DNA from 3 places in the Arthrobacter sp. M71 S08 genome. Region 2 is predicted to be linked to each of the others. Evidence: riboswitches for the same ligand, from Rfam matches in the RefSeq annotation. Region 2 holds a riboswitch; each other region holds the start of a gene.
The links. Region 2 has a riboswitch for cyclic di-AMP ahead of AC5RTB_RS00245 (NlpC/P60 family protein). Riboswitches for the same ligand answer to the same signal wherever they lie in the genome.
Positions count from the first base shown of each region.

Region 1: it holds a riboswitch for cyclic di-AMP, as region 2 does, so the genes downstream of both, AC5RTB_RS15365 (LysM peptidoglycan-binding domain-containing protein) here and AC5RTB_RS00245 (NlpC/P60 family protein) in region 2, are expected to answer to the same signal.
Region 3: it holds a riboswitch for cyclic di-AMP, as region 2 does, so the genes downstream of both, AC5RTB_RS04600 (M23 family metallopeptidase) here and AC5RTB_RS00245 (NlpC/P60 family protein) in region 2, are expected to answer to the same signal.

Region 1 covers NZ_JBNHEY010000009.1:68,877-75,831, forward strand. Annotated here, with positions in the region: gene AC5RTB_RS15355 (ABC transporter permease) at 1-384, opposite strand, end outside; gene AC5RTB_RS15360 (ABC transporter ATP-binding protein) at 384-1,301, opposite strand; gene AC5RTB_RS15365 (LysM peptidoglycan-binding domain-containing protein) at 1,481-2,434, opposite strand; cyclic di-AMP (ydaO/yuaA leader) riboswitch at 2,439-2,597, opposite strand; gene AC5RTB_RS15370 (YtxH domain-containing protein) at 2,739-3,020, opposite strand; gene mutM (bifunctional DNA-formamidopyrimidine glycosylase/DNA-(apurinic or apyrimidinic site) lyase) at 3,098-4,102, opposite strand; gene rnc (ribonuclease III) at 4,118-4,840, opposite strand; gene rpmF (50S ribosomal protein L32) at 4,898-5,101, opposite strand; gene AC5RTB_RS15390 (YceD family protein) at 5,104-5,637, opposite strand; gene AC5RTB_RS15395 (TOBE domain-containing protein) at 5,855-6,289, shown strand; gene modA (molybdate ABC transporter substrate-binding protein) at 6,286-6,955, shown strand, end outside.
Region 2 covers NZ_JBNHEY010000001.1:38,766-45,720, forward strand. Annotated here, with positions in the region: gene AC5RTB_RS00225 (MFS transporter) at 1-1,054, shown strand, start outside; gene serC (phosphoserine transaminase) at 1,051-2,178, opposite strand; gene AC5RTB_RS00235 (iron-dependent transcriptional repressor DtxR) at 2,419-3,123, shown strand; cyclic di-AMP (ydaO/yuaA leader) riboswitch at 3,243-3,430, shown strand; gene AC5RTB_RS00240 (M23 family metallopeptidase) at 3,435-4,433, shown strand; cyclic di-AMP (ydaO/yuaA leader) riboswitch at 4,586-4,737, shown strand; gene AC5RTB_RS00245 (NlpC/P60 family protein) at 4,743-5,555, shown strand; gene AC5RTB_RS00250 (NlpC/P60 family protein) at 5,583-6,407, shown strand; gene AC5RTB_RS00255 (HNH endonuclease) at 6,620-6,955, shown strand, end outside.
Region 3 covers NZ_JBNHEY010000002.1:153,263-160,217, reverse strand. Annotated here, with positions in the region: gene AC5RTB_RS04605 (diacylglycerol/lipid kinase family protein) at 1-881, shown strand, start outside; gene AC5RTB_RS04600 (M23 family metallopeptidase) at 885-1,532, opposite strand; cyclic di-AMP (ydaO/yuaA leader) riboswitch at 1,689-1,868, opposite strand; gene AC5RTB_RS04595 (siderophore-interacting protein) at 1,996-3,066, opposite strand; gene AC5RTB_RS04590 (ABC transporter ATP-binding protein) at 3,177-4,064, opposite strand; gene AC5RTB_RS04585 (FecCD family ABC transporter permease) at 4,066-5,130, opposite strand; gene AC5RTB_RS04580 (FecCD family ABC transporter permease) at 5,127-6,179, opposite strand; gene AC5RTB_RS04575 (glutathione S-transferase family protein) at 6,369-6,955, opposite strand, start outside.

The DNA of each region.
Region 1 (6,955 bases), on a different contig from region 2:
CAGGAGGGTCGCTGTCAGCGCGGCGGTGCGCGGAACGGGAGTCGACTCAAGGATCTCGCTACGACCGGATTCCTCTTCGGCCCGGGTGTGTCTGGTCACGAGTAAAACTCCCATGAGTCCTGCCAGGACAGCCGTGAAGGCATAACCCTGGAAGAACACTACGGAGCCGACGCCCGTGCCGTCCGGCAGCCCGCGGAGAAACCGGAATGCGGGACTGGCGGAAGCGACGGACACGATCCCCGCACGCTCAGCGGACGCGGCGAACTGGCTGGACACTGCTGCGGCCGCAAGCAGCCCGAGCACACTGATTCCTGCCAGCCAACCCGGGAGGAACCAACGATCGCGGACCAGGTGCATCCGCAGCACCGGCAGGACCCCGGGCATCACGTTGATCGATCCGCCGAAGCCGCGCCGGCCTGAGTATAGTGCCGGAGGAACAGCTCCTCGAGGGACGGCGGGTTGGCAGTGATCCCCGTCAGTCCTGCCCGGGAGAGGTGGGCCAGCACGGTCGGCAAGTGCGTCTGGTCGGCGTCAAACTGGATGCCGCCCGGCACCGAATGCACGTCGTAAACGCCGGAGAGGCCGTCGAGTACAGCTGCAGTCCGCGCCCCTGCTACGAGAAACCGCGTGCGGCGGAGGTGCCGGAGTTCGGACAGCGTGCCCGATTCAACCACAGTCCCGGCACGAATGATGGTGATGCGCTCACAAAGCTGCTCCACCTCGCTCAGGATGTGGCTGGAGAGCAGGACAGTTGCACCTTCGGTGCTTACACGCTGGACCTGTCGTCGGAACACGGCGTCCATGACTGGATCAAGACCGGCACTCGGCTCGTCCAACAGATAGAGGTGCGCGGGCCGCGCGAACGCCGCAATCAGCGCAGCTTTCTGGCGGTTGCCCTTCGAATAGGTCCGTGTCCGGCGTCGGGGATCGAAGTTGAACTCCTCGATAAGCTCGCGGCGCAGCCTCCCGTCCGCCCCGCCGCGCAGGCCGGTGAGCAGATCAATCACTTCACCGCCGCTCAGGTCCGGCCAAAGATTCACATCACCCGGCACATAGGCGATGTCCCGGCGCGCGCGGACGGGCTCGACCCATGGGTCCACACCCAGGACCCGTACGGAGCCTCTGGTGGGGCGCATGAGTCCAAGCAACAGCCGGAGGGTGGTGGACTTCCCGGCGCCATTGGGCCCGAGGAACCCGTGGACTTCACCCGCACGGACTCGCAGGTCGAGTCCCGTCAGCGCAAAGACTGAGCCGAACTTCTTGACGAGGCGCGAAGCCTTGATCACGTGTTCCGGTTCCATGGCAGGGCATTACCTCCCGTGCGTCGCTCTGAGGAAGACAGCCTATCCCGGTGTGCAGCGGCACCGGCAGGGCGAGAAACCGTCCTTCTACTTGGTCCTCCCGGACACTTGCCTCGACATTAAACACCACTGGGGAGGACCTTTTCAGGTCCTCCCCAGTGAGAAAGGCTAGCCGAAGACTAGACGCGCACGAAGAACGCGCCGGCGAGGTCGCTCAGCGGGTGCTGCATGGTGAGGTTTGCACCATTCATGCCGCTGCTGATGACCTGGCCACCGCCAGCGTAGACAGCCACGTGGCCACCGGTGATGACCAGGTCACCCGGGGCCGGCGTGCTTACCTGAGCGCCGTAGGCAGCGAACTGCATGGGGCCGAGGTCGCCGACGGGCTTGCCGGCTGCAGCCATTGCGATCTCAACGAGGCGGGTGCAGTCCTGAACAGCGCCGCCGGCGAGCTGTGCCCGGGCCGAAGCGAGGATCGAGGCGCCTGCGCCGCTTGAAGAACCGTCAGCCACGGTGATCTTGGAGGACGCTGTGGTGATGTTCATGGTGCTGGTCTCTGCCGGTGCCGGAGCTGCCTGAACCTGCGGTGCAGGTGCAGGTGCGGGAGCCGGTGCCGGAGCGGCAGCAGCCGGTGCAGGTGCGGGTGCGGGAGCCGGTGCCGGAGCCGGAGCAGCTGCAGCAGGAGCCGGAGCGGCTGCAGCGCTGCCGGACAAGCTGATGACCTGGCCCGGGTAGATGATTGATTCCCAGCCGAGACCATTCGCAGCGAAGATGGCGTCGAGGCTGACACCGTAGTTGCCGGCGATGGAGCCGAGGGTGTCTCCGGCCTGAACGGTGTGGGTCGGAGCGTTTACAGCAGGTGCCGGAGCAGCAGGAGCCTCGACGACGGGGGCCGGGGCAACGGGCGCCGCTGGTGCCTGGACGCTGACCTCAGCGGCCGGGGCGGTGGCGGAAGTGGTGGTGGTTCCCGCGCTGGCCGGAAGGGCGGCTCCGAACATGATGCCGGAGGCTGCTACAACTACAGCTGCAGGGCGGCCAACGGTGCCAGCGTGCGAGCTGACTGCCTTGGACACGATCTGCATGGTGCTGGGCGGAGTTGCACGGTGGCGCGCGATATGACGGTTTTTGGACACGGAAATAGCCTCTCCCAACGCCTGCGGAGTTAGCTGTCGGATTCGGATGGGAGCCACCCGGACGGCCGGCATTACAGCCGGTGCGTCTTCACCCCTAGGACTTCACAGAAGTCCGCTAATCTGGTTCCCCCGCTCCTGCCGCAGTGTGTAGCGAACGGACCTTCCGGCGGCGGCAGGATTAGGCAATCCACCAGAAGGAAGCCGGGCTTTTGAGCCCGGCGTATCCACAACGTTACATACCTATCGTTGAATTGTCACGTTTCGGTCACGGAGAGGCTGGTCACACGTACTGCAGCGCATCGGATCAGATCTTGTACTCCATGTTCGGGTCTTTCGGAGTGTCGTTATCGCCGCCGCGATGCATCGCTGACTGCGCCTTCTTCAGAGCCTGCTCAGCCTGCGCCTGAACCTCGGGCGCCTTGGCCTTCACCGTCTCGGATGCCTGGGAAACCTTGCCCTGAACCTTAGGGCTGTTCCAGAGCTCGTTTGCCTTGACCTTGATCTGCTCGTAGCTGGCACGACCTGCCCGGGCGCCCAGAACGTAGCCTGCCGCCATGCCTGCTGCAAAAACCAACTTGTTCTTCATCGCGTTACTCCTGACGTGTCGGATGCTGAAACATCGAATCTAATCAGCATACTTACTTTTGTCACGTCAGGGGATACTTACCACCGTCCGTTGCGCGGCCGCGGCTGGCATCGGGGGCAGGTGTACGAGGAGCGGTTCATGAACGTGTCCCGCCGGATGCGCGAGTCCAGACCGTCCGCCGAGCATCGCCGGCAAGGTTCACGTTGCCGGCCGTAGGCGTTGAGTGAACGTTCGAAGTAACCAGAGGCGCCGTTGACGTTGACGTACAGGGAATCAAAGCTCGTGCCTCCTGCCTCGAGCGCGCGAGTCATCACGTCGCGGCAGGACGCAAGCAGTCGGGCAGCTTCCGCCCGGCGGAGAGTGTCGGTGGGGCGCGCATAGTGCAGCCTGGCAGCCCACAGTGACTCGTCGGCATAGATGTTGCCGACTCCCGAGACCAGAGTCTGGTCGAGCAGTGCACGCTTCAACCCCGTGCGCCGAGCCCGCAGCTTCCGGTAGAACTCGTCGAAGGAGAACGCCGGGTCCAGCGGGTCCCGGGCGATATGAGCCGCCTCGAGCGGCACGAGTGGTGAGGGATGCTCCCCCAGCCCACCGGGAAGCCCGTCCGGTGTGGACATCATGCTTGTGACGAAGAGTCCCCCGAAGATTCGCTGATCAACGAAACGGAGCTCCGCCGGCAGCGGTTCGCGTCCGTAAGCCGTGGAGAGCCGCAGCCGTACCTTCAGGTGTTTCTCGTCGGGCTGGCTATGGTCCTCGACCAGAAGCTGTCCGCTCATCCCAAGGTGCGCCATCAGCGCTACCGGTTCCCTGCCCGCCGGGAGTCCGGCCGGAGTCGGCGGGGACGACGATGCAGGGCCACTGCCGTCGTCGTCATCAGTAGCGAGCGGTAGCCAGAGAAACTTCCCGCGTCGCACCGCATCGGTGACGCGAGCCCCGACAAGATTACCCCTGAAGTCTTCAGCGCCGAGGGCGTGACGGCGGATCGAGCGGGGGTCAAGAACGTCAACCGCCTCGATGCGGCGCCCGCTGACCCAGCGTGCGAGGCCCCGGCGCACAACCTCCACCTCAGGAAGTTCAGGCATCACGAGCTCCCGGGATCACGTGGACTGACGTGCCGCCGTGTCAGTCTGCGCATCGATATTACCTAGCTGCAGCAGCTTCCAGGAGGCTGCTGCAGCCTCCTGCTCGGCTTCCTTTTTGGAGCGGCCGGAACCGGAACCGTAGCTGGTTCCGCCGATCACAAGCACGGCTTCAAACCTGCGGTCGTGGTCGGGGCCGAATCCGGTGACCTTGTAGTCGATCACGCCCATACGCTGCGCGGCGGCGATTTCCTGGATGCTGGTCTTCCAATCGGTTCCAGCACCGAGCGCGGCAGCGTCCTGCAGAACCGGACCGATAATGCGCATGACCAGACGCCGCGCCGTTTCCATGCCGTTGCTGAGGTAGGTGGCGCCGATGATGGCTTCCATGGTGTCAGCGAGGATGGACGACTTGTTCCACCCGTTGGTGAGCTTCTCGCCCTGCCCCAGCAGGATGTGTTGTCCCAGGTCGAGACCACGGGCAATCTCGGCGAGGGCACGCGTACTGACGACGGCGGAGCGTCTCTTGGCGAGCTCGCCCTCGGAAAGATCCGGATTGTCCCGGTACAGGGCGTCCGTGACCGAAAGGCCAAGGACGGCGTCGCCAAGGAACTCAAGGCGTTCGTTGGTGGGGATGCCGCCCTGCTCATACGCATAAGACCGATGCGTCAGGGCAAGACGAAGCGTCTCGGCGTCAATACTGACACCGAGACGCTTCAAAAGATCTTCAGAACTTTCCACGCAGGCGACGCTTTCGCGATCGTTGCCGGCAGCACCGTGAAGCGGTGCCGTCAGCATTTAGACGTCGGCTACCTTGCGGCCCTTGTACTCAAGGAACAGCTCGGTACCGGCGGAGTCGGTGACAACCTTGGCCTGGTGGGCAAGGCTGTAGGTGACGCGACCGTTCTCCACCGTCTTCATCAGCTTGGGAGCAACAGCCTTCCACTGGGATCGGCGTGCACGCGTATTCGAGCGGGACATTTTCCGCTTGGGAACAGCCACGACTAACTCTCTTCTCTCTTGTCTGACTCTGTCTTAACTTCTGGTTCCGCTGCCTCAGGGCCGGCGGCCGCGCCGGCCAACCCTGTCAGAGCAGCCCAGCGGGGGTCGAGGACCTCGTGCTGGTGTCCGGGATCCTCTTCCAGGCGTGCACCGCATTCAGCGCACAGACCCTGGCAGTCCTCCCGGCATACCGGCTGGAACGGCAACGATGTTACTACCGCATCCCGCAGCACCGGCTCAAGATCGACGGTGTCGTTCTCAACCAGGCGCTGCACGTCCTCCTCTTCATCCTCCGCCGACTCAGGGGCGTCGTAGTAGAAGAGTTCCTGCACATCGACACTGCTGCCATAGCTGAGCGGGTCAAGGCATCGGCCGCATTCGCCAGTTACTTCGACGTATACGGTTCCTGATACCAGGATCCCCTCGTGTACAGCCTCGAACCTCAGGTCCAACTCCATTTCGGAGCCTTCCTGAACGCCGATGAGCGCCACACCAAAATCCTTCGGTGCGGGCACATGTTCTTCGACTGTTCGCATGGTTCCCGGGCTGCGCCCGAGATCCCTGACACTGAAGACCAGGGGCGAACTGAGATCGCTTTTAATGAAAACTCCTGTAGAACATGTGACCGACGAACCATCTTAGCCCGAAACGAAGCCCCACCCCAAACTGGTGGGGCTCCCACACGGCCAACGATCGGGAAATCTGTGGCATTTCGAGAAAAATCCTCGCAAATACCGCGGTAAGTTTGGAATTATGACTCAGATACGTGTGCGGGATGCCGCACAGTTCCTCGGCGTCAGCTCGGATACGGTGCGGCGCTGGGTCGAAGACGGGACGCTCTCCGCCACGCGATCCTCGGGCGTGCTCTCAATAGACGGGCTCGAATTAGCCCGGTTGGCTCGGGATCGTGCCGTCCTTCCCTCGGACCTGTCCAGCGTAGCCACCTCTGCACGGAACCGTTTCGTCGGGCTGGTTACTGAAGTGATCAGCGACAGGGTGATGTCGCAGGTGGAGCTCCAGTGCGGGCCGCACCGGGTCGTGTCCCTCATGAGCAGCGAAGCCGTGCGGGAGCTTGGGATAGAACCCGGCACTGTTGCGGTGGCAGTCATCAAAGCCACCAATGTGATCGTGGAAACAGCGCCAACCGAAACCCCTTTCACAACGCGCCTCCCAGGCGGACCGCGATGAAGCACCACCTGCTCCGAGCGGTGAACGGGGGCGTCGTCGTGCTTTTCATGACCGCCTGCGGCAGCACGAGTCCGGCGGCGGAGGACACGCTGACCGTGTACGCTGCGGCCTCCCTGCAGGCACCCTTCGAGGAGATGTCCTCGGAGTTCGAAGCCGATCATCCCGGAGTGAGCGTCCAACTGAACTTTGCCGGCTCCTCCGATCTCGCAACGCAGATCATCGCGGGCGCACCCGCCGACGTGTTCGCGTCGGCCAATACTGCGACGATGGCGAAGGTTGCCGCTGAAGGACTACTGGCGTCCGGGCCCCGGACATTCGCCACCAACGTCCTGACAATCGCAGTGGCAGAGGGAAACCCCCTTGGAATTGACTCGTTGGAGTCGCTTGCTGACCCGGCTGTATCGGTGGTGCTGTGCGCGGCCCAGGTGCCGTGTGGCGAAGCGGCCACCACAGTCCAGCAAGCCGCCGGCGTTTCCATTGAACCTGTCAGCGAGGAAGGATCGGTCACGGACGTGCTTGGCAAGGTCTTCTCGGGGCAAGCCGACGCCGGCCTTGTCTACGTGACCGATGTACAAGCCGCGGGCGGAACCGTCGACGGTGTGCCCTTTGATGCGGCCGCACAGGCCCAGAATGTCTACCCCATTGCGGCGACGGAATCGGGCGGCG
Region 2 (6,955 bases):
GTTGCTGATCGGTACGCAGAGCTCGATGGCGGTGCTCGGCGTCGGCCTCGGTATCCTCGTGGTGCTCGGGTTGGCGGAGCTCTGGCATGTCTACGCGTTCGCGCTCGCACTCGGTCTTGTCTCCGCAATCGACGCTCCCGCACGCCAGGCCTTCGTCTCCGAACTGGTGCGCGACGAATACCTCCCAAACGCAGTCGCTCTCAACAGCGCTTCGTTCAACGGCGCACGGATGTTCGGCCCGGCCATTGCCGGACTGCTCACGGTCGCCGTCGGCCCGGGCTCGGTGTTCATGATCAACGCCGTCACATTCGGGGCGATGATCTTTGTCCTTGCCACGATCCGGCAAAGCGAACTGCGCGTCCTCAACCGGTCAGCGCCCGGACGCGGCAAAATCCGGGCGGGATTCCGCTACGTGCGGCAGCGTCCGGACCTGATGATGGTGATGTTCGCGATCTTCGTCGTCGGGACCTTCGGCCTCAACTTTGCGGTCTACATCGCCGCAATGGCACGCACCGAGTTCAACACAGGCGCAGGTATCTTCGGCGCGCTGTCCTCAATCATGGCGGTCGGTTCCGTGGCCGGCGCCCTTCTCTCTGCGCGGCGGGAAAGGCCGCGCCTCAGGTTCGTCTTCGGGGCTGCGGGAGCGTTCGGCCTGGCGTGCATGCTGGCAGCGCTGGCGCCCACTGTCTGGCTCTTCGGCGTCACGCTTGTCCCGGTGGGGCTCTTCGCCCTCACCCTCATGACCAGCGCCAATGCGTACGTTCAGACAACTACGGTGCAGGAGATGCGCGGGCGCGTCATGGCGCTGTACTTTGCGATTTTCCTCGGCGGCACGCCTATCGGGGCACCGATTGTCGGGTGGGTGACCAACGCCTTCGGTCCACGGTGGGGGCTTGTGGTTGCCGCCGCATCAGGCTTCGTCGCAGCTATTGCCGGGCTGGTCTGGGTGTGGCGGTCTCACCACGTCAGCGTGCGGCTGGTTCACTCCGCCCCGCGGCGGCTCAGGTTGACCCTGGCCGCCACAGCGCGGAACACCGCGGAGCGGAACGGCTAGGAGCGTTCCACCACGTAATCGATGCACTGCAGCAACGCCGACACATCGGCGGGTTCGACGGCTACGAAGGTTGCGATGCGCAGCTGGTTGCGGCCGAGCTTCCGGTACGGTTCGATGTCGACAATCCCGTTCGCACGCAGCGTCTTGGCCACAGCTGAGGCATTCACGGTGTCATCGAAGTCGATCGTGGCGATGACGTTGGACCGGTGGTCCGGGTCCTGCACAAACGGGGTGGCAACGGTGGAAGCGTCGGCCCAGCCGTATACGCGGCCCGCGGAATCGGCCGTGCGCTTCGCGGCGAAGTCGAGGCCGCCGTTGCTGTTGAGCCATTCGATCTGCGCGTTCAGCGTGACGAGGGTGGCAAGCGCCGGGGTGTTGTACGTCTGGTTCAGCCTCGAATTGTCGATGGCGGTCTGGAGGTCCAGGAAATCCGGGATCCAGCGATCCGATGCCTTGATTGCAGCTGCCCGTTCCAGCGCTGCAGGGGAGAACAGGCCAAGCCAGAGCCCGCCGTCGGACGCGAAGTTCTTCTGCGGAGCGAAGTAGTAGACATCGGCCTGCGTGACATCCACTGCCAGCCCGCCCGCCGCGGAGGTCGCGTCGATGGCGACGAGTGCGCCGTCGTCTGCTCCTGCCACGCGTTCAACGGGCGCCGCCACACCGGTGGACGTCTCGTTCTGCGGCCAGGCATAAAAGTCGATGCCGGACTCGGCAGTGGGGGCCGGTCGTGAACCGGGCTCGGAGGTGATAACTGTGGACTCCCCGAGGAAGGGTGCCTTCGAGGTCGCCGCAGCGAACTTGGACCCGAACTCACCGAAGGAAAGGTGCTGCGCGCGGGATTGGACCAGACCGAACGAGGCAACATCCCAGAACGCAGTGGACCCGCCGACGCCAAGGACAACCTCGTAACCCTCGGGGGCGCCGAAAAAATCCATCAGGCCGGACCGCACCGAACCGACGAGGTTCTTCACCGGGGCCTGGCGGTGGGAGGTTCCAAGCAGCGCGCTACCTGCACTCTTGAGAGCATCCAGCTGCTCCGGGCGGACCTTGGAAGGACCCGCGCCGAACCGTCCATCCTGTGGCAGCAGCTCGGCGGGGATGCGGATGTCGGCGGAAGTGCTCATGGTTGCTCCAGGACGTTTACTTGCGTTGTGGGGTCGCAGACCATTCTGCCCCAGTGTTTCCGTCGGGGACGCATTATGACCGCTGGGTTCGGCGGCAACGGGACAGCCGTCAAACCGGCCAACTAAATGGGTTAACCTTGTGGGGCGTAGGGATGACGACGGCGGCCCACCTTCCAGGGACTGCAGGCAGCCGCTGCATCAACGCTCAATCCGCACCAGTGCCAAGGAGCTGAACCCCGCATGACGGACCTCATCGACACCACCGAGATGTACCTGCGGACCATCCTTGAGCTCGAGGAAGAAAACATCGTGGCCCTGCGTGCGCGGATCGCAGAGCGTCTTCGTCACTCCGGCCCCACGGTGTCCCAGACGGTGGGCCGAATGGAACGTGACGGGCTGGTTGTGGTGACCGGTGACCGTCACCTTGAACTGACCGAACTCGGACGTCGACGGGCCACCGAGGTGATGCGCAAGCACCGGCTGGCTGAACGCCTGCTCTCCGATGTGATCGGTCTTGACTGGGCCTATGTCCACGATGAGGCCTGCCGGTGGGAACACGTCATGAGTGAGCGGGTCGAGCGGCGCCTCTACGAATTGCTTGGGAAGCCGACACAGTCGCCCTACGGCAATCCCATTCCCGGCCTCGAAGCGATCGGCGGAACGCCCTCCGAAACCTTGACCCTCGGTGTGTGCACTCTCAGCGAAGCTCTGGAGACGAACACCGCCGGCTCCGCTGTGACTCTTATCCGCCTGGCTGAACCTATCCAGGTGGATCCCGAACTGCTCACGCAGCTGGATGAGGGTGGCCTGCGTCCCGGAGCGTCCATGACCCTTCAGGCGGTGGGTGACTACGTGTCTGTTCGGGTGCCCGGTGTAGAGGGCGCACTGGAACTGCCGCCGGAAGTCGCTTCACACGTTTTTGTGGCCGTTCATCCCCAGTCTTAACCAAAGGCGGGAAGCTCTGGATTGCCTAAGGTTATCCACAGTTTGGTTACGAAATGATTACGGTCGGCCTCGTCGATCTATAGTTGATATCTGGCGCTGATACTCCAGCGTTACCTGGTTCGCATGCCTAACCCTGTCAGCGAACGCAGTGTTGAACAGATGACAGGGGCGGAGGACCCACCACCGGTCATGGCCCGCCATGACCTTGGGGTGAAGTTCCGGATGCTGCCTTATCGGAGGTATTCGAACCGAGTTTTCTCATACTCGAACCCGACAGCTAACTTCGCAGGCGGAAATGAGAAAGGGTCTCCTTGTCAAACACTGCTTCGGGGCGTCGCCGTGCCGGCACCCCGGTCGTTGAAGCGCGGCCGCGTGACGCCCACAGGCGCCACCGGGCCGAGCGAATCGCCCACCTCACAGCCGCTCACGTCGCTGTGCCGGCCACTTCAGTTGTCCGGGAGTGCGCGACCCCGACGGCGCCGGTTGGTGCGTGCGCGGCTGCGCCGATGTCCCGGAGGGAAGCCCGCAATGGCTCCGTGGCGCCTGCACAATCCGCGCCTGGGGCCCAGTCCACTGTTAGCCTCCGTCCCCGAGACCCGCAACGGATTGAACGACGACGACGCGCGGTCACCGCACGCCGGGATGTTTCCCTGGCGGGGCTCAGCCAGAAGGTTGCCATTGCCGCCGCTGCATCCGGAATGGTCCTCACCGTCGCGCTGCCCACAACCGCAGCAGTCTCGCCTTCCGACGCGCTGACTGTTGCTGCTCCAGCGGAGCAGGACGAGCCACAGCCAGTCCAGGCTGCCGCAGGTGCGGACGTCTCGTTTGACCGGGCTGCTCTGAACGGCAAGTTCGATCCCGACGCGAAACTGGCCGAGATGGTCTCGGCTTCGGGTAATGACATCGTGACCGCAGAATCCCAGGGTTCCCTCTCGGCGCCACTGGACGGCGGAGTGATGAGCTCGCCCTTTGGTTCCCGAATCAGCCCCATCACCGGCGCCGGTGAGCTCCACACGGGGCAGGACATGAGTGAAGCCTGCGGAACGGCCGTCAAGGCCGCAGCGGCCGGCACCGTGACTTTCGCAGGGTGGCACGCCTACGGTGGCGGCAATCGCATTGTTGTGAAGCACGCCAACGGCCTGGAGACCACCTACAACCACCTGTCCGCGATGGACGTGACAGTGGGTCAGGTAGTTGACCGGGGTGAAGCTATCGCGAGGGTGGGATCCACCGGCGCTTCGACGGGGTGCCACCTGCATTTTGAGGTCCTTGTCGACGGCAAGAACGTCGACCCGTTGGGTTGGCTTTGAACGGTTTCAACGCCGTCGTAATCGAGAACACACCGTTCCGTGATCGGAATGTGACATACCTTAAATTCTGAGGTAGCGTTCAACTCGTGCCGAATCGCAGGGGGTTCGGCACTCTCGCGCAGATCGCCTAGCTCTGCCACTGCGCGAGGTCCGTTCGTAAATCGCATGGCAGGGGCGGGGGAACCAATTGCGGGCTTCTTTCCAGAAGTCCTTGGGGTTAAGTCGCAGGATTTGAGACGATCCGCGGCCGGGTGACTCCCATCCGAATCCGACAGCTCACCTCGCAGGCGTAGGGAGAGGCAATTTAACGTGTCAAACAGCTCTGCGCTGGGCCGCCACCGTGCGGTGCCGGCTCATACAAACTCGCTCGCAGCAATCTCGAAGGCTGTATCTTCGAACGCCGGTTCCGTAGGACGCCAGGCAGCGGTCATTGTGGCAGCTTCCGGCCTGGTCCTCACGGCCGGACTTCCGGCCCACGGCGCATCCGACGCCCAGCGCTCGGCGCAGGCCGTCAAGACGCTCAGCACAGTCGCCGTTCAGCCCACCGCAGTCAGCGCTTCTGCTGATGCGACTGTCACCTTCGAGCGTGCGGCTGTCGAGGCTGTAGCTGCTCCGGTTGTCGAGGCCGTTGAGGACGCTCCCGTCGCAGCGCAGGCTGAAGTTGTCGAGGCGGCCCCCGCCCCGGCCTCGACCGTCGAAACCGTCGTCGAGGTCGTGACGCCGGCCGTCCAGGTCGCAGCAGCAGCCCCGGCCCCGGCGAAGGTGGAGCCCGCCGCAGTTGAGGCTCCCGTTCCGGTCAAGGCGCCCAGCGCCAGCGGAGTCGGAGCAGCACTGGTCGGCTCGGCCTACTCCCAGATCGGTGTCGCACAGGATTGCACCGCTATGGTCGAGAAGGCCCTCCGCTCAATCGGCAAGTCCGTCGGCGACATCGCTCCGAGCGACTTCTTCGCTTTCGGATCAGTCGTCCCCACTCCCGCTCCCGGCGACCTCGTGGTCTCCGGTGGTCACGTTGCCATTTACGTAGGCAACGGTCAGGTCATCAGCGGTGGCCTGAACGGTATGAACACCGGTCTTCACAGCCTGTCCGATCTCTCTGGCTACAGCTTCGTCCGCGTTAGCTAAGAACCAGAAAACCTGGAGCTCACACATATGACCCCGAACATCCGTGCCATCGCGCGCCACCGCGCCGAAGTGCAGCGATCAGCCTCTCTCTCCACCATTGCGCGCGCCGTCGGTGGCAACGCCGGCGGCGTAGGTCGCCAGGCAGCCGTCATCGCCGCGGCATCCGGTCTGGTTCTTACCAGCGGCGTTGCCGCAAACGCGGTCGAATTGCCTGCGGAGCGCAACACCGTCACCACCACCCTTGAGGTTCAGCCTGCCACGGCGCCGATCCAGGCACCGGCCGATGCAAAGATCTCCTTCAACAAGACCGCCGTCAAGGCCGTCGCCGCTCCTGTAGTGGTTGCCCCTGTAGTTCAGCCGCAGGCCGAAACTATTGAGGTCGCTCCCGCTGTTGCACCGGTCGACGAGGCAGAACCTGCCGTAATCGAGCCCGCAGTAGCAGTGGAAACAACGGCCACTGTCGCGGCGCAGCCGGCCATCGCCAAGACGCCTGCCCCCGCAGCAGCCGCCCAGGCGTCCTCGGGCGTAGCCGCCACCATCGCTGCTGCCGCCAAGGCGCAGCTGGGAGTGACCCAGGACTGCACCCGCCTCGCCAGCAACGCCCTCGCCGCTGCAGGCATCAACTTCCACGGATGGCCGGCCGGCTACCTCTCCCTCGGCCGCACGGTCAGCGCTGCAGAAGCTATCCCCGGCGACCTTATCTACTATGCCGACGGCGGGATGGGCCTGGCCCACATCGCCGTTTACATCGGCGGTGGCCAGGCCGTCCACGGTGGGTTCAACGGCAACCAGACGGTCATCGCGCCGGCTGAGCTCGGATCAGGCCCCGTGTTCATCCGCGTCGGCGGCTAACTCTGCAACAGATTCGTATGAAGCCCCTCGCCGTAGCCGGCGAGGGGCTTTTTCGTGCCCGTCTGCCGGGAAAAGCGAGTGTGGCGATTGACGAACCATGAGCCGAACGGCTTACTCTTGCACTGTTAATCCGAAGTACCTTCGCTGTAGCTTCAGGGACGTCAGGGATTTTCCGGAATCTTCTGGGCTATGGACGGCAAAGAGGAATGTGCATGCGCACTCTCGTTCTTAATGCTGGATATGAACCACTGGCGGTGGTTACCTTCCGCCGGGCGCTGGTGCTTGTTCTCACAGGTAAAGCCAGCGTCGTCGCAGAAGGGGAGGACCCGGTGGTTGGCCCCAACGAAGTTCTGTCCAGGCCTTCAGTCATTCTGCTGAACCGGTATGTGAAGATCCCGTATCGCAATAGCACGGTAGCAACGCGACGCGGCGTGCTCAGGCGTGATAATCATATGTGCGCCTACTGCGGTAAGGCCGCATCCACCATCGACCATGTGGTCCCGCGCTCGCGCGGGGGAGAGGACAGCTGGGAGAACCTCGTCGCCTGC
Region 3 (6,955 bases), on a different contig from region 2:
CAATCGTCACGGAGCTGAGCCTCGAGAAGGGGTGGCAGGAACCCCTCTTCCTCGAGACCACCGAGGACGATCCGGGGCACGGCCAGGCGCAGGAGGCTCTCAGGGAAGGGGTCGACGTCGTCATCGCGGCAGGCGGTGACGGCACCGTACGGTGCGTGGCGGAGGAACTGGCAGGCACGACGACGGCACTCGGCCTGCTGCCGCTGGGCACAGGCAACCTGCTCGCGCGGAACCTCGATATCGACGTCGATGACCCCCGGGGAGCCGTCGAAGCGGCGCTCGGTGGCACCGAACGGTTCATCGACGTGGTGCATGTGAACGTGGACCGGGCGCAGGACGCGCATGTTTTCCTGGTGATGGCCGGGCTTGGCTTCGACGCTTCGGTGATGGCTGACACGCGCGACGACCTCAAGGACAAGGTGGGCTGGCTTGCATACGTCGACGCCGGCATCCGGAACCTCCCGGGCAAGCCCTCCAAGGTTCATATTTCGATCGACGGCGGCAAGCGGGTCACCCGCCGCCTGCGCAGCGTCATGGGCGGCAACTGCGGAAAGATAATGGGCGGCCTGGAGATCTTCCCGGGCGCCAAGCTCAACGACGGACTGCTGGACATCATGACCATCGCGCCGCGCGGCAAGCTCGGGTGGTTCGCTGTCGTCGGCAAGCTCCTGGCGCGGGGCAAGGGCAAGGACCCATCGGTGGAGTATTACCAATGCAAGGCCGCTGAGGTGGAGTCTGACACTCCGCTGGAGATCGAGCTCGACGGCGACCCCCTCGGCAAGGGCACTCACATGTCCTTCCGGGTTGAGCCGAATTCGCTGAAGCTGCGGATGCCGTACGGCAAGAAGGACCCGGCGATCCTCACGAACCCCGTGCCGTAGGCGCTAGAGGCGGCCGCTCGGGTCGACTGTCTTCCCATCGACGAGCACTTCGAAATGCAGATGGCAGCCGGTGGAGTTGCCAGTAGTGCCAACTGCGCCGATAGCGTCTGCGCGGTCAATTTTCTCACCAACGGTGACGCCCAATGAGGCGAGGTGGTTGTAGGTGGTCTGCAGTCCCCCGCCGTGGTCGATCACAATGCGCTGGCCCCCGCCATAGGGGTGCCACCCGGACTCGGTCACGGTGCCTGAGTCGGCGGCGAGTACCGGCGTGCCGCAGGCGCCGGCGAAGTCCGTACCTGTGTGCATTTCCTCGCCGTACCCGGTCATCGGGTTGACCCGGTTGCCGTAAGGGGAAGCCACCGAAACTTCGCTCACCGGTGCACCGAGCGATGGCTCCTCGGCAGGCTTTTCTACCGGCTTCTTGGGCGCTTCGGCGTTCGCGACAGTGATTTCGCCCGCGGACAGCGTCGAAACTTTGCTCTCCTCAGCCGGTACGTCACTTGCGGACGACGGTGCAACCGGTTCGCGGCTGAAATCCACCGCGACATCCTCAGGCGCAGTGACGCTCTGCGTCTCGCTCACCCTCATCAGCCCTGCTTCGGTGAGCGCCGGCGGCCCTGCCAGCGTCAATGCAAACGCTGACGCAGCCAAGGCTCCACCAGCGCAAAGGAATACGCGGACGCGACGCTGGGAGCGTTCATGAAGGCGCGCGTCCCTGCGGGTCAGGCTTTCGGCGGTTGATGGGGATGAACGGTGACCGGACAAAACAGGCACAGGGGTGCCCACGGAATCTTGCTGGGACAAGGGATTGCCTCTCTTGACGCCGGCGAAGTTAGCTGTCGGGTTCGAGCAAGAGTCACTCGGCCTTACCTCGATAGCCGCGCCAGGGCGGGTCAAGGACTGTGCAGGCTTCACCCCAAAGGCAGCAGACCGACTGCCCAGGATTGGGTTCTCCGCCCCTGTCTTCGAAATGAACGGGAACCGGACAGGTGACAGGGCTAGGCGTACAGTCCGGCGGCCACGATGATACGGATGACCTGATTCAACGCTACGGCATCCGGCCGAAAGTTACAATTTCGTTATGCGCCAATCCCAAGGATCGTATGGCTGCGTGTTATGCGAGTTCGGCTTTACCCCGGCGCCAGTACCCCATGAAGGCGACCTGCTTGCGGTCTATGCCGACGTCCCGCACCAGGTAACGGCGTAATCCCCGGACCACCGCGGCTTCCCCGGCAATCCAGGCGTAGAAGGGCAGCGCACCCGAGGGCTTGTCCGGGTTCAGCGAGCCATCAAGGGCCGCGGGATCCAGCAACTGGGGCGTCTCCCAGAGGATGTTCTTGTCGATGTCGATATCTTCCGGCTCGGGCCCGGCTGCCCGTTCAGGACCTCCCGCACAGGCTGCCGCGGCAAGCGCCTGTCCTGAGGGTGTGTCCGAGCCCAGGCTCACGCGGAAGGGCGCCGCCAGGGATACCCAACCAGGGACCCTGACCGCCTGCCGGACTGCCGCATCGAGCAGTTCGCCGTGCGGACGGCCGCCGCGCACCAGCCAGCTGATCCCGACGCCGGACCGGGTCCGGATGTCCTGGCAGTCCGATGCATCCGGGACCTCCAGGAATGCATGGCCGCTGATGTGTTCCGGGAGGGATTCGAGGATGGCGCTGATCGCCGGAACGGCAGTCTCATCGCCCGCGAGCAGAACGTTCTGGGCCAGTCCCGGACGCCACTCGATGCCGCCGTACGCGCCGGCGGTGGAGCAGGTTGCGGCATGGATGTTCGGCCCGATCAGCCAGACGCGGTCGCCCGGCTCGGCCGATGCGGCCCACTGCGAGGCGGGGCCGCCCTTCCCGTCCGCGTCGAAGTGCATCACGAAGTCGACATCGAGCTCGGGAACTTCCAGGTCGCAGCGTGATTCGCGGACCGTGTAGGTACGCATGTGCCCGCGTTCGGCGGGCTCGAGGGAAAGCCATTGCTGGTACCACCCGCTGCCCGCGCCGTCCATGAGAGCGCCGAGGTCGGCGCACTCGCCGCCGGCCGGCGGGATCATCACCTTGATGCGGAGATCCAGGGTGGAACCCTGGACGCCGAAGTCGGAAAGGCACGCGCCGCCGAACGTAATGCGCCGGAAATTCGGGCTGACCGGCTCCACGCGGCTGACCACGACGTTGAACGCGCGGATCGCGGACACGGCAGACAGCGCGCCCGCACGCCCGGCCGCTCGCGGGGTTGTAATTTGTCCTGCATCTTGCCTTGACTTCGATCTCGTCCTTGGGACCCGATGCGTTGTGCTGCCTTCTGTCACGATGCTGCCTCCATTGCCGGTGCGGGTAGCCCGTCCTGCGGGTTCGCTAAAAAACCCGGGATGCCCTCCCGTGTGGTCTTTGCGCTTACGTTGCGGGGAGCGGCGTGATGCCGCCCGATCGGCACTACCATCGGCGTGCCTGAAACGGGATCCGGGATGACGTGGGATTGAAGACCGAAGACATCGGCGACCGTCTCCGCAGTAACCACCTTCGACGGTGAGCCCTCGGCGACGATGCGGCCACCCTTCATGGCGATGAGGTGGTCCGCGTACCGCGCAGCGAGGTTCAGGTCATGCAGGACGATCGCGACGGTGGTGCCCGCCGTACGGTTCAGATCGGTGATGAGGTCGAGGACTTCCACCTGGTGGGCCACGTCGAGGAAGGTGGTCGGCTCATCCAGGAGCAGGATGTCGGTCTGCTGCGCCAGCGCCATGGCTATCCAGACGCGCTGCCGCTGGCCGCCGGAGAGCTCGTCGACGTTACGGTCTGCGAGTTCCAGCGTGTCGGTGACCCGCAAGGCGGAGGCAACGGCCGCGTCGTCGTCGTGGTTCCACTGGCGGAACCAGCCCTGGTGGGGGTAACGGCCACGGCCCACGAGGTCCACGACGGCGATTCCGTCCGGGGCCACCGGGGTCTGCGGGAGCAGCCCGAGGGTTTTCGCCACCGCGCGGGTGGACAGTGAGTGGATGTCCTTGCCGTCCAGCAGCACTGTTCCCGCCGCGGGCTTCAGCAAACGCGCCAGCCCGCGGAGCAGGGTGGACTTGCCGCAGGCGTTCGCCCCGACGATGACCGTGACCTTGCCCGCCGGCAGTTCAACCGTGAGGTCCTCGACCACCGGCCGGTTGTCGTATGCGAGCGTCAGGTCTTTGGCGTTCAACCTCATGTCAGCCTCCCTGGCCTGATCGGTTGGATGTGGCAAGAAGCCAGAGGAGGAATGGGGCGCCGAGGACGCCCGTGATCACTCCGACCGGCAGGGAAACTCCTGGAATCAGGTTCGCGCCCACGAAATCCGCTGCCAGGACAATGACCGCTCCGACCAGCGCCGCAGTCACCAGCGGGCGGTACCCGCCGAGAAAGCGCCTGGCGATCGGGCCGGAGAGGAAAGCGATGAAGGAGACAGGTCCGGCAGCCGCAGTCGCGACCGCGGCGAGGAGCACTCCGGTGACGATCAGCGCCAGCCGCGACCGTTCGACGCTCACGCCAAGTCCGGCGGCGGCGTCATCGCCCAGTTCCAGCCCGCGCAGCGAACGGGACAGTACGACGACGGCGGGCGCCAGCACCACCAGCGCAACGAACAGTATGCTCACCCGCTCCCAGTTGCTCGAGTTGAGCGAACCGTTCAGCCAGGCGAGGGCATCAGTTGCAACGGTGATGTCGGTGCGGGTGAGGAGGAAGCTGACCACGGACTGCAGGACCGCGGCGAACCCGATGCCGACCAGGATGAGCCGGTACCCGGCCACTGAACCCCGCCGGGAAATGAAGTAGATGGCCAGCGCAATCACCAGGGCACCGCCCATGGCGAAGCCCGAGAGGACAAGGCCGGATGCACCGAGGAACGCGATCGCGAAAACGGCAGCCGCGCTGGCGCCGTAACTGATGCCGATAATGTCGGGGCTGGCAAGCGGGTTGCGGAGCATGGTCTGGAACACCGCCCCGGCAACGCCGAAGGCTGCACCGATCATGACCCCGATCAGGACGCGGGGAATCCGGTTCTCCATCACGATGAAGCTGGCCCCCGGGATGTCGGCGCCCGCCACGATGCGGAAGAAGTCGGGGATGGTCACGGTGTAGCGGCCCAGCAGGAGCGTGACAGCGCTGAGCACGACCACAAGGAAGGCCAGCGCGCCGATCTTCACGGCCCGCCGGGTGCGGAGATGGTGGCGTTGAGGGAGACCTGTGCCCTCACCACCGGCGCGCTCCTCGGGTGTGGGACGGACTGCGAGGCTCATAGTTCAGCCATCTTGCGGCGCCGCACCAGCCAGATGAATACGGGGGCTCCGATGATTGCGGTGAGGATGCCGACCTGTACCTCACCGGGCGGGAGGATGATGCGTCCGAGGATATCGGCGGCCAGCAGCAGGACCGGCGCGAGCACCATGGAGAAGGGAAGGATCCACCGGTAGTCGGGGCCCGTGAACGCACGCACGACGTGCGGAATGACCAGGCCAATGAAGCCGATGGGGCCGGCAGCTGCTGTCGCCGCACCACAGAGCACGACGACGCCCAGCGCCGTGAGCGCGCGGGCGAGCGTGACGTTCTGGCCCAGTCCGCGGGCCAGGTCATCACCGAGGGACAGGCTGTTGAGCACCTTGCCGGTGAGCAGGGTCAGGGCAAATCCGAAGGCGAGGAACGGCAGCACCGGCATGATCACGTCCCAGCCGCGGCCGGCTACGGAGCCTACCTGCCAGAACCTGAAGGTATCGAACGTCTGCTGACTGGAAACCAGCACCGCATTCAGCAGCGAGACCATGCCGGCGGAGAGTGCTGCGCCGGCGAGTGCGAGCTTCACGGGAGTAGCGCCGTCGCGCCCGAGGCTGGCAACGGCATAGACCAGCACCGCGGCGGCGGTTGCTCCGAGGAAGGCGAACCAGATGTACCCGGTGAAGTTAGTGACGCCGAAGACGAAGATACCGATCACCACGGCGAGTGCCGCACCGGAATTGATGCCGAGGATTCCCGGATCCGCGAGGGGGTTCCGGGCGACACCCTGCATGGCGGCTCCGGCCAGGCCGAGGGCGGCTCCGGCGAGCAGGCCGACGATGGTCCGCGGGATGCGCGAGAGTACGACGGCGTGGTCCCCGTTAGCCGGGTCCAGTGCGGTCAGGGCCTGCACCAGGGTTTCCACACCGATGGGGCGGGCTCCGATTGCCAGGGACGCCCCGCACGCGAAAACGAGCACAAGGATTGCGGCGGCCAGTTTCAGACCTCGAGCGGCGGGACGTTTCGGTGCGCGCTGCGTCCGCAGGTCCAACGGAGAGGCGGGCGCATCGAGTGCCATGCATGCCTCCTTGAGCCAACACCTGAAGTCGCCGGACAGTCGCCGGGACGGACTCAAGTAAGGCTAGCCTATGCATGGCAGCATTAGGAAACGATTCTGTTCGCTATTTCGAAATCCTGCCAAATCATGGTGCAGCTCCGGCCAGACCATGTCGCTGTTGAACCGGCCGGAGCTGTACAGAATTTCCCGTTACGCCGCCGCGGTCGGCGCAGTTCCGCGCCCGAAAGGACTTCCTCCGAGGCGTTCGCGCTGGTGTTCGGTGCGCCAGTTCTCCAGCGAGGGACCCTTCGGCACGATCTGTGTGGGGTTGATGTCCTCGTGGACGATGTAATAGTGCTTCTTGATCTGGTCGAAGTCGATCGTGTCGCCGAAGCCGGGGGTTTGGAAGAGATCCCGCGCATACCCCCACAGCGCCGGCATCTCGGTGAGCTTGTTCCGGTTGCACTTGAAGTGCCCGTGGTACACCGGGTCGAAGCGTGCCAGCGTCGTAAAGAGCCGCACATCCGCTTCTGTGATCGAATCACCCATCAGGTACCGCCGGTTGGTCAGCCTCTCCTCGAGCCAGTCCAGGGCGGTGAAGAGTCGATCATAGGCGTCGTTGTACGCTTCCTGCGAGCCCGCGAAACCGCAGCGGTAGACCCCGTTGTTGACCTCCGTGAATACACGCTTGTTGACGGAGTCGATTTCCTCCCGCAGGTCCTCCGGGTAGAGGTCGGGGGCACCCTCCCGGTGGTGCTCCTTCCACTCCGTGGAGAAGTCGAGCGTGATCTGCGGGA